Methyloferula stellata AR4: one gene and its partner. The protein of the gene in region 1 binds, or shares a complex with, the protein of each later gene. Links are inferred from orthologs where the notes say so. Each region holds a gene or a part of one and is shown on either strand. Other genes may lie near its edges.

Region 1 (7,457 bases):
TTGCTTGTCACGCCGCGCAAATTCCAATCGCATTTTTGCGCGGCGAGCACTTCCGGGCCTTCGAGCACCGTCAATCTCTCGGCCATTGGTAATGTCTCGCCGATGACAGGGCTGATCTCGCTAATGCGCCATGTGCCCGACGAGTTTGCGACGAAGGTGACAGAGAGCGGCACAGGCGCATTCCTTGATATTGGGGGGACGTCCCCAGTCGCGTCTTGGCGCGAAAACATGCTGTCGAATAGAGCTAGATCCCTCGTTAATTACGGGGCGGCATCCGTCTTCGTTACGTTCACGTCGCCTCGGCGTAACAAAACGCCTCCGACGCTCGAATAAGGCAGAACAGCTGGTAGCTATCAATGCGCGAGCGCGCGAGCGGTATTGCAAACGATGCGTAATCAAATCTCTGGCGCATTTGTATGGCCTCGGTCCTATCCCTCCCGCATCGGTGATTGCTAGCGAGATGCGGGCCCATCCTGACAGCACGGCGTTCTGTGTTTCGTACCAGGAGCGTGCATCATGACCTGTAAGGTTCTGATCATCGAAGATCAGCGCGAGATCGCTGACCTCGTCAAGCTGCATCTTGGCGACATCGATTGCGACACCAAATTCCTCTTCGATGGCATCGTCGGTTTGGTTGAGGCCGAAGCGAACAAGTACGATCTCATCATTCTTGACCTGAGGCTGCCGGGCGAGGGCGGTCTCGATATTTGCCGCCGCCTGCGCTCGTGCATTGACTCTACGCCTGTTCTGACTCTCACTTCACGCGCTTCCGAGCTCGACCGTATTTTGAGCCTTGAGATTGGCGCTGACGATTATCTTACAAAGCCGTTCAGCGTCCTCGAATTGCGGGCAAAAGTGGAAGCGATTTTCCGCCATGTGGAAGCGATTGCGAACGCCGGCATCAACCCAAATGCGATCATCCGAGCGGGCGATATGGTCATCGATACCGATCAGCGCTCGGTCACCTTGTGCGGGCAGGAGATCAATTTGACGCCTAAGGAGTTCGATCTTCTTTTGCATCTCGCCCAAAACCCCGGCCGCGTCTACACGCGCGAGCAGCTTCTCGATTTCGTCTGGGGCTTCAATTATGCGGGCTATCGGCATACGGTCAATTCGCACATCAACAGGCTCCGCAGCAAAATCGAAACCGACCCGGCCAATCCGACCTATGTGCTGACGGTTTGGGGCGTCGGTTATAAATTTTCTGAGACCGCTGGAAACAGTGCTCGGTTAAGCGCTGCGCAAAAACGCTCGCCGCTCCCCTGACCTTGGAGCCCAGCGCGAACGCATGTTTCATGCAGACACGCACGTTCGAATTCTAATCGCTTGGCATGCGACGCAGGCGCGCAACCAAGTTGGCGTTGCACAGCGGCCTAGAGCGGATGCCAAAAAGTGGATCCCGATTTTTCGCTGAAATCATGAACGCAATCTAGCATGTAATTATCACGCCGTTATCACGACGGAGTATTGTGTTCGCCAGTCGCACGTAATTTTACGGCATTGATCTGCGCAGACATTTTTTAATGTCACACCCGTTTCAAAAACACGGATCCGTGAGAAACAAAATCAACACGCCTCTCGAACCAGAAAAGTCCGGAAAAAATTACATCCGGTCCGACATGGCAAGGGGGGATATGAAGATGCGAATTCAAAAGTCACGAAAAAATCACGCATTGGTCCAAACGTTGATGTTGAGCGGCCTCGCTACTTTCGCGGCAAGCCAGGTGAAGGCAGACGTTACAGATGAATTGCTGGATCAATTGAAAGCCAAAGGCATCCTGACTTCCGCTGAATATGCAAAACTGAAACAACGCCACGCGGCCGAATTGAAACCGCACCATGCCGTCGAAACGGCTGCTGCACCGCCGCCAGGAAAGCGCATCGTCACCAAGGATGATGTCACTATTGTTTCCGATGATCGCTATGTGACCCGCCTCGACAAAGGCATTGGTCTTCATGTCGGCCAGGTCGATGTGCAAGTCTCCGGTATTCTTTCGTTCTTTTCCGAGGAGAACTTCAAGACGCGGGCGAGCGGATCTGCTCTCATTGGCGGGGTCAACGGCAATGTCGTCGGTTTGAACAGCACGGTCAACGCCTCGAACTCTATTCGCTCGGGCCTTCTGCCGAGCGAGATCGCGGTCAAGTTGTCGACGAACCAGGAAGGCCTCGATTTGAGCGCGACTTTCGGGGTCTATGTCAGTGGCAATAATGGCGCGGCGCCGAATGGTCCGGGTAATCCGGTGGCGTTGGGTTCGAGCGGCATCGACTTCCGCCAAATTTTCGGCACGGTGGGCACGCCGACCTTTGGGACCGTCAAGATCGGCCGCGATCTCGGCCTCTTCGGCGGCGACGCCATCTTGAACGATGCCACGCTTTTTGGAGCCGGTTCCGCGCTTCTCAATGCGGCGCCGACCAACACGTCGCTTGGGCGCATCGGCGTCGGTTATGTATATGCCGATTGGATTCCGCAGCTCACATATACTTCGCCAGATTGGAACGGTTTCACTGCGTCGGCGGGCATCTTCACGCCTTATGATGCGACAAATATTTTCACGACAGCGGCGACGACCGGGACTCTCAGCGGCCACGACCAGCCACAGATTCAAGCCCAATTGCATTATAAAAGCGAGATCGCTCCTGGTGCCAAGCTCTTCCTCTGGACTGACGCCGTGACCCAACAATTTCGCGCTAATGTCGGCGATAACACCTTGCTGGTCCCCGGCGCCTCCGCGCGAGCCTGGGGGTTTGATGGCGGCGGCAAGCTCGATGTCGGCCCCGCCAGTGTGCTCGCCTATGGTTATTATGGCCAAGGCCTCGGAACCACCGGTCTCTTTGCCGAAAACAACAGCTTGGATGGCGAAATGCGCAAATCCTACGGGGGTTATGCGCAAGGGACTTGGAATCTAACCAATCGCTTCATCGTCGGTGCAAGCTGGGGTATCAGCGAACTTCAATCCACGAGTTTCGATCTTCTGTCTGCCTATAATCCGTTCCTGCTTCGCTCGAACGCATCCTATATCGGGTTTGTTCGTTACAAGCTGACGGATTGGATGAACATCCAGGCCGAATACATCCACAATATCGCGAAGAATCAGTCCGGCGGGGCTCTTCAATCCGATGAACTCGCGGTCGGTACTGCCTGGTTCTTCTGATTTTCGAGGGCGGGAGGATTCCTGGTTCATCGTAACCGTGAAAAAGCGAAGATGAGCCAGAAATCCGGACCCGAGAATTTCTCGTCAGCGCCTAATCGTATTCTTGTCTCACGTCACTTCTCTCACGTCACCTCGAACCATGTCGCGAGGCCGCTCGCGGCGCGGTCGGTGATCGAGGATTCGATCGCCCATTTGCCGGGATTGTCGGCGACGAAGGCTGCGTGTTTCGTGCGTCCTTCGGGGATGAGCACGGCGTCGCGCCAATAAGGCTCCCATCCGTCGTCGAGATCGTGCAGGAGCCGCAGCACATGGCCATGCACATGGATCTGCTGAAAGAACCCGGTCTTATTGGTAAAGCCGAGCGTTACGGCGGTGCCGCGTTTCACCGAAAACAGAGGCTTCTGCCCATGCCCGTCGGAAGCGACGCCATTCACCGTCCAAAGATGTGTGGGGTCGGAGGCTGAAACCGGCGCGGGAGCAGGCTGCGCGGCTTTCGCGCCGCCAACGGATTTTTTTGGCGCGACCGCAATGGCTGGCTTTGAGACCGCGCCTTCCTTCGGCGGCATGCCGCCTTCGATGGTGAGTTCGACCTTTGTCGATTTTTCGAGATGGATTTCCGCCGGGAGGAGCGGGTTCGACATAAGCACAGGCAGAGGCCCAAGATCGGCGCGCCTGTCGCCCTTGGTCCGAAAGGTCAGCAGCGTCTGATCCGGCATGCCGTCGCCGCGCAGAATGAGATTTGATTCGGTCGAGGCTTCGTCAGGCAGATCGAAGATGACATCGAAACGCGCGCCGGGCCCGGTCGGAAGCGTGCGGCGTACCGGCTCGAATGCTTCGCAGGGCTGACCGTCCATGCCGATCACTTGCGGCCTGACGCCGACGAAGCTTAAGATGATGAGCCGCGCTGTCACGGCGCTCAGGATTCTCAGGCGCAGCCGCGAGCCCGGTACAAAGGTTTGCTCGATGGGGGCAGGGGCCGAATTCACGGTCAGCAGCGAACCGGTGCGGCCCGCGCCCGCGGCCTCGTTGAAATTTTGGAAATCGGCGGCGATCGATCCTTTGTCGTCGAGCTTCCAATCGTCAAGCACGACGAGCATGTCGGCATCGACTTTGGGCGGTTCCGGCTCGTCGACGATGAGCACGCCATAGAGGCCGCGATCCAGCTCTTCGCCGGTCAGAGGCTGAATATCCGGATGATACCAGTAGAACCCGCTATCCGGCGGCGTGAAGCGGTAGTCGAAGCTCGCGCCGGGCGCGACTGGTTCCTGCGTCAGATTGGCGACGCCATCCATCGCATTGGTGATTCGCACGCCATGCCAGTGAATGGTGGTTGGCTGGTCAAGCTTGTTGGCGAGCCGGATCTTGACCTCTTCGCCTTTCTTATAGCGCAGCAACGGACCGGGAACGGTGCCGTCATAGCCCCAGATGCCAGTTTCGGCGGCGGGGTCCGGCTTCAGCCGCAAAGCGCCTTTGCGGGCTTCCAACAGCCGGAAGCCGTCTGTCCCGGCTGCCGGCTTGGAGGATGCGGTGGCGGCGGCCTCCGGCGGCTGCGCGCCTTCCGAGTGAGCCGGGAGCGAAATGAGGCTGGCCCCAAGCGAGCCAAGAAAAAGGCGGCGGCTGAAAAACATTAAAAATCCGGCGTGAGGGGACCGCGCGTCATGGTCAGGCTTGTCCCGGCCATCCAGCGGTTCAATTTAACTCCATCGAAAACGGTTTCTTCTTCATCACGAGACTTAAGTCCAGGTCCATGTGGGCGGAATTCGACCTTCGAAGCCTGTCCCGGATTGGGATGGCCGGTACAAAACGGGCTACGATGGACGGAAAAACCATGCGTCGCTTTTTTTGCTGCATCCTGCGAGCGCGGTTGCTATAGAGCGCGATCCCAGGCGGTGAGATGACGAGCGCCCTCTCGCGCGTCCGGTCGCGGGCGTGGCGGAACTGGTAGACGCGCCGGATTTAGGTTCCGGTGATGAAAATCGTGGGGGTTCGACTCCCTCCGCCCGCACCAGACCCTGTCTTTTCGCCTCAAACGCCAAACCTGCCGCGGTGGCCGCGACACGACTTTGGCGCCATCATGATCTGGGTGACAGAGTTTTGAAAGAAGGCTGATTGCGATGCAAGTGACCGAAACCCTCTCCGAGGGCCTGAAGCGCGAATATAAGATTGTGCTGCCCGCGGGCGATCTCGCAGCCAGGCTCAACGGCCAGCTCACCGAGATGAAGAGCAAGGCGCGCATCAATGGCTTTCGCCCCGGCAAAGTCCCGCTTTCGCATTTGAAACGCCTCTATGGCCGCTCGGTCATGCTCGATGTCGTGCAGGACGCCGTCTACGAGGCCAATCAGAAGATCGTCGAAGAGAATAAATTGAAGATCGCCGGCCAGCCGCGCTTCGACCTGCCGACCGAGCAGGCGGAAGTGGAAAAGGCCTTCGAGTCCTCCGGCGATTTTTCCTTCGGGGTCACTTACGAGCTTCTCCCGAAATTCGAGCTCGGCAGCTTTGACGACATCGAGATCGAGCGGCTCGTCGCGGAAGTGACCGAGGACGAAATCGATCAGATCGTCGGCCGGCTCGCCGATCAAAACCGCAATTTCGTGCCGAAGGAGGCCGAAGGCGCCACGGCCGAGAAGGGCGACAAGGCGACGGTCGACTTCATCGGCAAGCTCGACGGCGTCGCCTTCGATGGCGGCGCTGGAACCGACGTCGATGTCGTGATCGGCTCGCAAAGCTTCATTCCGGGCTTCGAGGACCAGATCACCGGGATGAAGGCCGGCGAAGCCAAGACAATCTCCTGCACTTTCCCGGAGAATTATTCGGCGGCCCAGCTCGCCGGCAAGGACGCGACCTTCGACGTGACGATGAAGTCGATCGCGGCGCCGGGCGAGCTCAAGATCGACGATGATTTTGCCAAAAGCTTCGGTTTCGAGGATCTCGCCGGATTGCGGACCTCAGTCCGCGACCGGATCAATGAGGAAAATGCGAACGCCGCCCGCTCGAAATGGAAGCGGGCGCTTCTCGACGCATTGGACAAAAAATATGCATTCGATCTCCCGCCGGGCATGCTCGAACGGGAATTCGCGACCATTTGGCAGCAGGCCGAGACCGAACGCCAGCAAGCCGGCCGCAGCTTCGAAGACGAGAAAACGACTGAGGAAGAAGCCCGGGCCGATTACATGCGAATCGCGGCGCGCCGGGTTCGCCTCGGTCTCGTCCTGGCGGAGATCGGCGAAAAGGCCGGCGTCACCGTCTCCGAGGAGGAGGTGTCGCGTGCGCTTCTCGAGCGCACCCGCAATTATCCGGGTCAGGAGAAGGCCATCTGGGACTTCTACCGGAAAAATCCCGGCGCCTTGAACGAGATCCGCGCGCCCTTGTTCGAGGAAAAGGTTGTGGATTACCTGATGACCCAGGTGAAGGTCGCTGACAAGAAAGTGACCCGCGACGATCTCGTCAAAATGGCCGCCGAAGAGCCTGAAGATGCGGCGGAAACACCGGCCAGCTGAGCCTTCGCTGTAAATTAAGCCTGCGAGAAGGAAGATTGGCCCGCCCTTTGCGGGACGGGTGGAGAGATATTATCTTGGGTCAGGAGCCTTCTCCGCCCGCCGAATGCTCACACGAGAAAGAAAACACCATGACTATCCGCGACCGCGATCCGATCGAGACCTACAATAGTTATCTGATCCCCCAGGTCATTGAGAACACGAGCCGTGGCGAGCGCGGTTTCGACATTTATTCGCGGCTCCTGCGCGAACGCATCATCTTCCTGACCGGCCAGGTTGAGGATCACATGGCCTCGGTCATCATTGCGCAGCTTCTCTTCCTCGAGGCGGAAAACCCGAAGAAAGAGATCTCGATGTACATTAATTCGCCGGGTGGCGTCGTGACCGCGGGCCTCGCGATCTATGACACGATGCAATTCATCCGCCCCAAGGTCACGACGCTCTGCGTCGGCCAGGCGGCTTCGATGGGCTCGCTGCTTCTCTGCGCCGGCGAAGCCGACGCGCGCTACGCGCTTCCGAATGCGCGTATCATGGTGCATCAGCCTTCCGGCGGATTCTCCGGGCAGGCTTCAGATATCGTTCGCCATGCCGAAGACATCATGAAGGTTAAAAAGCGCCTGAACGATATCTATGTTCAGCATACGGGCCGTGATTACGATACGATCGAAAAGACTCTCGACCGCGATCACTTCATGTCTGCTGAAGAGGCGAAAGAATTCGGCATTGTCGATCACGTGATCGTCAAGCGGCCGGAGAATGCGACTGAAACTAAACAGGCAACCGCAGCCTGATTTACTTTTAGACGACCGAC
Region 2 (7,369 bases), 1.0 Mb from region 1 along the record:
GCCACAAAGAAGGCACCGGCGTGGATTTGTTTTGGCGCATGATCTCATTCCGAAAAGTCTGCAATTTCGGGATCATGCTCAGGGTGAGTGATGCGCGATACGCAATGGATCGTTGCAATTTTAATGATGATCGGGCTTGCGATCGCAGCGCCCGGCGTGGCGCGCGCGCAAGCGGGCGATTTACGCTACGCGCTCGTCATCGGTAACGCGCAATATCATGAAAAGCCTTTGGCGACGGCTACCAATGACGCCGCGCTCATCGCCGATACGCTCCGCCAGGCGGGCTTCGATGTGACGGGCGCCGCCGATCTCGATCAGGATTCGGTGCGCCGCGCATTTCAGGATTTTCGGACGAAGCTCGAAGAGGCCGGTCCGCAGGCGATCGCATTCGTCTATTTGTCGGGCTATGGGCTCCAATATGATGGCGAGAATTATTTCATTCCCGTCGACGCCTTCCTGCAACGTGCCGCCGATATTCCAGTCCAAGCGATCAGGGTCTCGGATCTCACGCAGGCCCTTGCCGCGCTGAAGCTGCGAGCCCGCATTGTCGTGCTGGATGCCGCGAGGGACGACGTGTTTCCGACAAATGGCGGCGCTCTGGCCACAGGTCTCGCTTTGCCCGATGTCGATGCCGGATCGCTTTATGCGTTCAATGCCGCGCCCGGCACGGCCGCGCCGGAGGAGAGGGGCACGTTCGGCGCCTATGCTCAGGCCTTGGCCGAGATGCTGCGCTACGGCGGCGTGCCGATCGACGAGGTCTTTGCCCGCACGCGTCTGCGCGTGAATGATGTCACGCATGGCGCTTTCGTGCCCTGGAACGTGTCGAAGCTGACAAGCCCGCTTGTCCTGCTCGCCCCTCCAGGTTTGGACGGCGTGCCGCCGCCGGAGGCGGAAGCCTATGGCGACCTTCAGGGCGAGCCCATTCACGATTTTACCGACGCCACCGATGCCTATGCCGCTGCGGTCGAACTCGATTCGCTCGCGAGCTATCAGGAGTTTTTGGCGGCTTTTCCCGCAGATCCGCTCTGCGGGCGTGTGAGAGCCCTTCTCGCGCATCGGCGCGAAGCCTTAACCTGGAATCGGGCCCGCCACGTCCATGCGCCCAATGCCTATTGGAGCTATATGCTGCGCTATCCAGACGGGCCGCATGCGGCGGACGCCGGCCGGCTGCTCGCCGGTTCCGCGGCGCCACATGATCCGCCGGCACGGTTTGATCCTTATGATTTCCAAGGCCTTGCACCGCCGGAGGAAGAGGAGCGCGTGATCCTCGATCATGCCGATTTCGCGCCGGGCGGCCCGAGCGGCTTGAATTACGCGCGTGTGCCGCCGACTCCGGAGCGATTCCTGCCGCCGCTTCCGCCGCAATTCCGGCATTTGCCGCCGCCCGAACCGCGGGCCCAAGGCTATTTGCCGGCGCCTTCGCCGATCCCCTTGGTCTATGCGCGCCCGGTAACCCGGCTTGGGACTCTGGCGGCGCCGAATTTCGCGCCGCAGCGCCCGATCGAACGCCCAGGTGAGCGATTTGGCGGTCCGTCTGCGGTCCCGAATCAGGAATTCGGGCACGCGCTGCCAAACCCGGCAGAGCATTTTGACGAGCGGCATGTGGGTGAAGAGCCGACTCATACACAATTACCGGCGTTGAGGCAGGAGCCGGCCGTGAGCGCGCTTCCGAGACCGCCGAGGGCTGCGGAGATCAGGCAGATGCCTAGAGTCGCCCCGACGCGTAATTTCGCCGTCGCGCCGCATCCCGCCGCCCCGATGCGGGCGGTTGGCGAGGCCCATTAGCCTGTCATAAAAGCCCCCGGGCGCCTCCCTCTTGCGGAACGTTCGGCCGTGCTTAGATAAAAACTCCCTCAAGGGGTTGACGCGCAAAGCTCGTCTGATTAAGTTCCGCCCGCTCTCGACAGGCAGTAGATTCCTAACATATTTGAGGCGCCTCGCTTCAAATCCCGTGAAATCTAAACGCTGTCGGCCTCAGCAAACGAACGTCATTGATCCATAGTGCGCTTAAGCGCCGTCATGGATCACCAGCGGCACGACCTCGATATTCGCGGTCCTCTGCCTGGCGCAGCGCCGGAAGCCCTTGGGCCGAAGGCGCTCAATTTGTTTGCGTGTGTATCCCCGGATCTGCGGAGATTTGGGATTTGCACGGCGGGTATTTCGCGTCATCGCGATGGTCCGCCGCGACAAGCGTTTCTTGGACACTTCGTCCAGATGCGCCGACGAACGAGATTTTGAGAGGGTGAAAGCCCTCGGACCTAAGTGGATACGGAAAACATATGCCGACGATCAGCCAATTGATCCGCAAGCCGCGGCAAGAGAAAATCTACCGCGAGAAGGCGCGCCACATGCAGGCCTGCCCGCAGAAGCGCGGCGTCTGCACGCGCGTCTACACGACGACGCCGAAGAAGCCGAATTCGGCGCTTCGCAAGGTCGCCAAGGTGCGTCTCACCAACGGTTTCGAGATCATCGGCTATATCCCGGGTGAAGGCCACAATCTGCAGGAACATTCGGTCGTCATGATCCGCGGCGGCCGCGTCAAGGATCTGCCGGGCGTGCGTTATCACATCCTGCGCGGCGTTTTGGATACGCAGGGCGTCAAGAACCGTAAGCAGCGCCGTTCGAAATATGGTGCGAAACGGCCGAAGTAATCCGTGGTAGAAATTGACCCGATGGCCGGGCCAAGCCAGGCCATGACAAGAGACAGTCAAGACAGGAACGAAACATATGTCGCGCCGCCACAGGGCTGAGAAACGGGAGATCATTCCCGACGCGAAGTACGGCGACGTCGTGCTGACGAAGTTTATGAACTCGATCATGTACGACGGCATGAAGTCGGTCGCTGAATCGATCGTCTACGGCGCCTTCGACGTCGTGGAGCAGAGGACGCGCGGCGAGCCGCTTACCGTCTTCAAGCAGGCGCTCGAAAATGTCGCGCCGGCGATCGAGGTGCGCTCGCGGCGCGTCGGCGGCGCCACCTATCAGGTGCCGGTCGAAGTTCGCATGGAGCGCCGTCAGGCTCTGGCGATCCGCTGGATCATCACCGCCGCGCGCGGACGAAACGATAAGACCATGGTCGACCGGCTTTCGGCCGAGATCATGGATGCCGCGAACAATCGCGGCAATGCCGTCAAGAAACGGGAAGACACGCATAGGATGGCGGAAGCCAACCGCGCCTTCTCGCATTACCGCTGGTAAGGGAGCGAAGCTTCAGCTTCGAAAGGATTTCCGACATGCCACGCAGTCATCCGATTCAGGACTACCGCAACTTCGGCATCATGGCCCACATCGATGCGGGCAAGACGACGACGACGGAGCGTATCCTCTATTATTCCGGCAAGTCGCATAAGATCGGCGAAGTGCACGACGGCGCTGCGACCATGGACTGGATGGAGCAGGAGCAGGAACGCGGCATCACGATCACGTCTGCCGCGACGACTACCGCCTGGAACGGGAAGCGCCTTAACATCATCGACACCCCCGGCCACGTCGATTTCACCATCGAGGTCGAGCGTTCGCTGCGCGTGCTCGACGGCGCCGTTTGCGTGCTCGACGGCAACCAGGGCGTCGAGCCGCAGACCGAAACCGTTTGGCGTCAGGCCGACAAATATCACGTTCCGCGCATCGTGTTCGTCAACAAGATGGACAAGATCGGCGCCGATTTCTATCGCTGTGTCGACGACATCAAGACCAAGGTCGGCGGACGCCCGATCTGCGCCCAATTGCCGATCGGCTCGGAAGCCGATTTCAAGGGCATCATCGATCTCGTCCGCATGAAGGCCGTCGTCTGGGAAGACGAAGGTCTCGGCGCGAAATATCACGATGAAGAGATCCCGGCCGATCTCAAGGACAAGGCGCTCGAATATCGCAATATCCTGATCGAAGCTGCGGTCGAACTCGACGACGACGCGATGCAAGCCTATCTCGACGGTACCGAGCCTTCGGAAGATGTCCTGAACGGCCTCATCCGCAAGGCTGTGCGGTCGATCACGTTCATTCCGGTTTTCTGCGGCTCGGCCTTCAAGAACAAAGGCGTTCAGCCTTTGCTCGACGCGGTCGTTTTGTATCTGCCGTCGCCGGTCGATCGTGAAGCGATCAAGGGCATCGATGTCGATTCAGGTGAGGAAATCGTCCGTCTGCCGGGCGATGACGAACCTTTCTCCATGCTCGCCTTCAAGATCATGGACGATCCTTTCGTCGGCACGATCACCTTCGCGCGCGTCTATTCGGGTCATATCGAGTCCGGCACCACCGTGCTGAACTCGACCAAAGACAAGAAAGAGCGCATCGGCCGCATGCTGCTGATGCACGCGAACAATCGCGAAGACATCAAGGAAGCCTATTCGGGCGATATCGTCGCGCTCGCGGGTCTGAAGGATACGCGGACGGGTGACACGCTTTGCGACTTGAACAAGGCGGTTATTCTGGAACGCATGGAGTTCCCGGAGCCCGTTATCGAAATCGCGATCGAGCCGAAGTCCAAGGCCGACCAGGAGAAGCTTGGCGTCGCCTTACAGAAGCTCGCGGCCGAAGACCCGTCCTTCCGTGTCTCGACCGATCAGGAATCAGGTCAGACGATTTTGAAGGGCATGGGCGAGCTTCATCTCGACATCAAGGTCGATATTCTGCGCCGTACCTATAAGGTCGATGCCAATATCGGCGCGCCGCAGGTTGCCTATCGCGAAAAGCTGACGCGGCGGGTCGAGATCGACGAGACGCATAAGAAACAGACCGGAGGCACCGGCCAGTTCGCGCGGATCAAGGTCATCTTCGAGCCGAATACGCCTGGTGCGGGATCGAGTTTCGAATCCAGCATCGTCGGCGGCGCGGTGCCGAAGGAATATATTCCGGGTGTCGAAAAGGGCATCAACAGCGTCATGGGCTCCGGCATTCTCGCTGGCTTCCCAGTGGTCGATGTCAAGGCGACCTTGATTGACGGCGCTTTCCACGACGTTGACTCCTCGGTGCTGGCCTTTGAGATCTGCGCCCGCGCGGCCTTCCGCCGGGCGCTGAAGGAAGGCGGTTCGGTCCTGCTCGAGCCGATTATGAAGGTCGAAGTGACGACGCCTGAGGATTACACGGGCTCCGTCATGGGCGATCTTCTGTCGCGGCGCGGTCAGGTGCAAGGCCAGGACATGCGCGGCAACGCGGTTATCATCAATGCGATGGTCCCGCTCGCCAATATGTTTGGCTATGTGAATCAGTTGCGGTCCTTCAGCCAGGGCCGCGCCAACTACTCGATGCAATTCGATCACTACGAACAAGTTCCCGCGGGTGAGGCCGCGAAGGTCCAGGCAAAATACGCCTGATGTGCCTGCACAGTTGAGTTTTTAAAGGAGCCGGACGATGGGCAAGGAAAAATTCGAGCGCAACAAACCGCATTGTAACATCGGTACAATCGGGCACGTCGATCATGGCAAGACGTCGCTAACGGCGGCGATCACCAAGGTTTTGGCGGAATCGGGCGGCGCGACCTTCACGGCCTATGATCAAATCGACAAGGCGCCGGAAGAGAAGGCGCGCGGCATCACGATCTCGACGGCGCATGTCGAATACGAGACCAAGAACCGCCATTACGCGCATGTCGATTGCCCCGGCCACGCCGACTATGTGAAGAACATGATCACCGGCGCGGCCCAGATGGACGGCGCGATCCTCGTCGTGTCTTCGGCTGACGGCCCGATGCCGCAAACGCGCGAGCACATCCTGCTTGCCCGTCAGGTCGGCGTGCCGGCGCTGGTCGTGTTCATGAACAAGGTCGACATGGTCGACGACGCCGAACTCCTCGAGCTCGTCGAGCTTGAGGTCCGCGAGCTTCTGTCGAAATACGATTTCCCCGGTGACGATATTCCGATCACCAAGGGTTCGGCGCTTTGCGCGCTTGAAAACCGCAACCCGGAAATCGGCCATGACGCCGTTCTGAAGCTGATGGAAACGGTCGATGCCTATATTCCGCAGCCGGAACGTCCGATCGATCAGCCCTTCCTGATGCCGGTCGAAGACGTGTTCTCGATCTCCGGCCGCGGCACGGTCGTGACCGGCCGCGTCGAGCGCGGCATCATCAAGGTCGGCGAGGAAATCGAGATCGTCGGCTTGAAGCCGACCGTCAAGACGACCGTGACCGGCGTCGAAATGTTCCGCAAGCTGCTCGATCAAGGTCAGGCTGGCGATAACATCGGCGCGCTGCTGCGCGGTACCAAGCGTGAAGACGTCGAGCGCGGCCAAGTGCTCTGCAAGCCCGGCTCGGTGAAGCCGCACACCAAGTTCAAGGCCGAGGCTTACATCCTCACCAAGGACGAAGGTGGCCGTCACACGCCGTTCTTCACGAACTATCGCCCGCAATTCTATTTCCGCACCACCGACGTGACGGGTGTCGTCACATTGCCGGAAGGCACGGAAATGGTCATGCCCGGCGACAATGTGACCATGGACGTCGAGCTGATCGTGCCGATCGCGATGGAAGAAAAGCTGCGTTTCGCTATCCGCGAAGGCGGCCGCACGGTGGGCGCGGGCGTTGTCGCCTCGATCACGGAATAATCATTATGCCGAAAGGCCGCGAGGCTTTTCGGCATTGTCTTCGGTCGCTTTGCGAAGTGGGCGAAAAATAGAACAGCGGGGCAGGTCAATGGCTGCGCGACAGGGAACAATGTAATGAACGGCCAGAATATCCGCATCCGCCTCAAGGCGTTCGATCACCGGATTCTCGATTCGTCGACGAAGGAGATCGTCTCCACGGCCAAGCGCACCGGCGCTCAGGTCCGCGGCCCGATCCCTTTACCGACGCGGATCGAGAAGTTCACAGTGAACCGTTCGCCGCACGTCGACAAGAAGTCGCGCGAACAGTTCGAGATCCGGACGCATAAGAGGGTCCTCGATATCGTAGACCCGACACCGCAGACGGTGGACGCTTTGATGAAGCTCGACCTCGCTGCCGGTGTCGACGTGGAGATCAAGCTCTAGTTTCTGGCGAAGGCCGAACCGGCCTTCGGACGGAACATCGTCGAATCGAGATGATGTTCCAACGCGTAGAATTAAGCATCGTTTCAAGACGATGCGGTGACGGCAAAAGAGATGAACCGGGCCACGGGCTTTAAGCTCTGGCCTTGAAGGACGAACAACATGCGATCAGGTGTTATCGCGCAAAAGCTCGGCATGACCCGCGTCTTCACGGACGCTGGCGAACATGTGCCGGTCACGGTCTTGAAGCTCGATGGCTGTCAAGTCGTCGCGCATCGGACCAAGGAACAGAATGGCTATAGCGCGGTGCAACTTGGCATCGGCTTGGCCAAGGTGAAGAATGTCTCGAAGGCCGAGCGCGGCCGCTTCGCGGTCGCCAAGGTCGAGCCGAAATTGAAGCTCGCCGAATTCC

Evidence for each region.
Region 2: the proteins of tig (region 1) and rpsG are in contact, whole or in part, in a crystal structure (PDB 3GTY), measured with the Thermotoga maritima proteins. The link is inferred for Methyloferula stellata AR4 from one-to-one orthologs. Residues at the interface, in WP_004081061.1 of Thermotoga maritima: Glu122, Val124, Val129, Leu130, Tyr133, Glu188, Gly259, Ile262, Tyr263, Glu266, Ser270, Glu273, Gln274, Glu277, Arg308, Gln311, Ile312, Ser315, Tyr316, Glu325, Arg329, Arg336, Leu363, Phe366, Trp367, Arg373, Leu377, Arg381, Leu384, Glu387; in WP_004081843.1 of Thermotoga maritima: Lys34, Lys52, Lys55, Glu59, Arg62, Gln63, Glu66, Asn67, Lys69, Val71, Arg95, Ala109, Lys110, Lys111, Gly112, Arg113, Pro114, Glu117, Glu121, Ile124, Ala125, Tyr127, Asn128, Asn129, Thr130, Gly131, Lys135, Asp139, Arg142, Met143.

Annotation. Positions count from the first base shown.
Region 1 is NZ_ARWA01000001.1:4,038,229-4,045,685, reverse strand. What follows is about bases 4,470-7,457. They hold tig (trigger factor), read left to right. Parts: upstream 4,470-5,266; coding sequence 5,267-6,649; downstream 6,650-7,457. Other genes in these bases: A3OQ_RS0120030 (ATP-dependent Clp protease proteolytic subunit), read left to right, coding at 6,778-7,437; A3OQ_RS0120050 (multicopper oxidase family protein), read right to left, coding at 4,470-4,780. Also shown: A3OQ_RS0120065 (chlorite dismutase family protein), read right to left, coding at 1-86; A3OQ_RS0120060 (response regulator transcription factor), read left to right, coding at 517-1,266; A3OQ_RS0120055 (porin), read left to right, coding at 1,689-3,152; more of A3OQ_RS0120050, read right to left, coding at 3,275-4,469. UniProt on the Bacillus subtilis protein: Involved in protein export. Acts as a chaperone by maintaining the newly synthesized protein in an open conformation. Functions as a peptidyl-prolyl cis-trans isomerase.
Region 2 is NZ_ARWA01000001.1:2,988,036-2,995,404, reverse strand. What follows is about bases 1,563-4,462. They hold rpsG (30S ribosomal protein S7), read left to right. Parts: upstream 1,563-2,727; coding sequence 2,728-3,198; downstream 3,199-4,462. Other genes in these bases: fusA (elongation factor G), read left to right, coding at 3,234-4,462; rpsL (30S ribosomal protein S12), read left to right, coding at 2,280-2,651; A3OQ_RS22575 (caspase family protein), read left to right, coding at 1,563-1,785. Outside these bases: more of A3OQ_RS22575, read left to right, coding at 91-1,562; more of fusA, read left to right, coding at 4,463-5,309; tuf (elongation factor Tu), read left to right, coding at 5,347-6,537; rpsJ (30S ribosomal protein S10), read left to right, coding at 6,652-6,960; rplC (50S ribosomal protein L3), read left to right, coding at 7,120-7,369.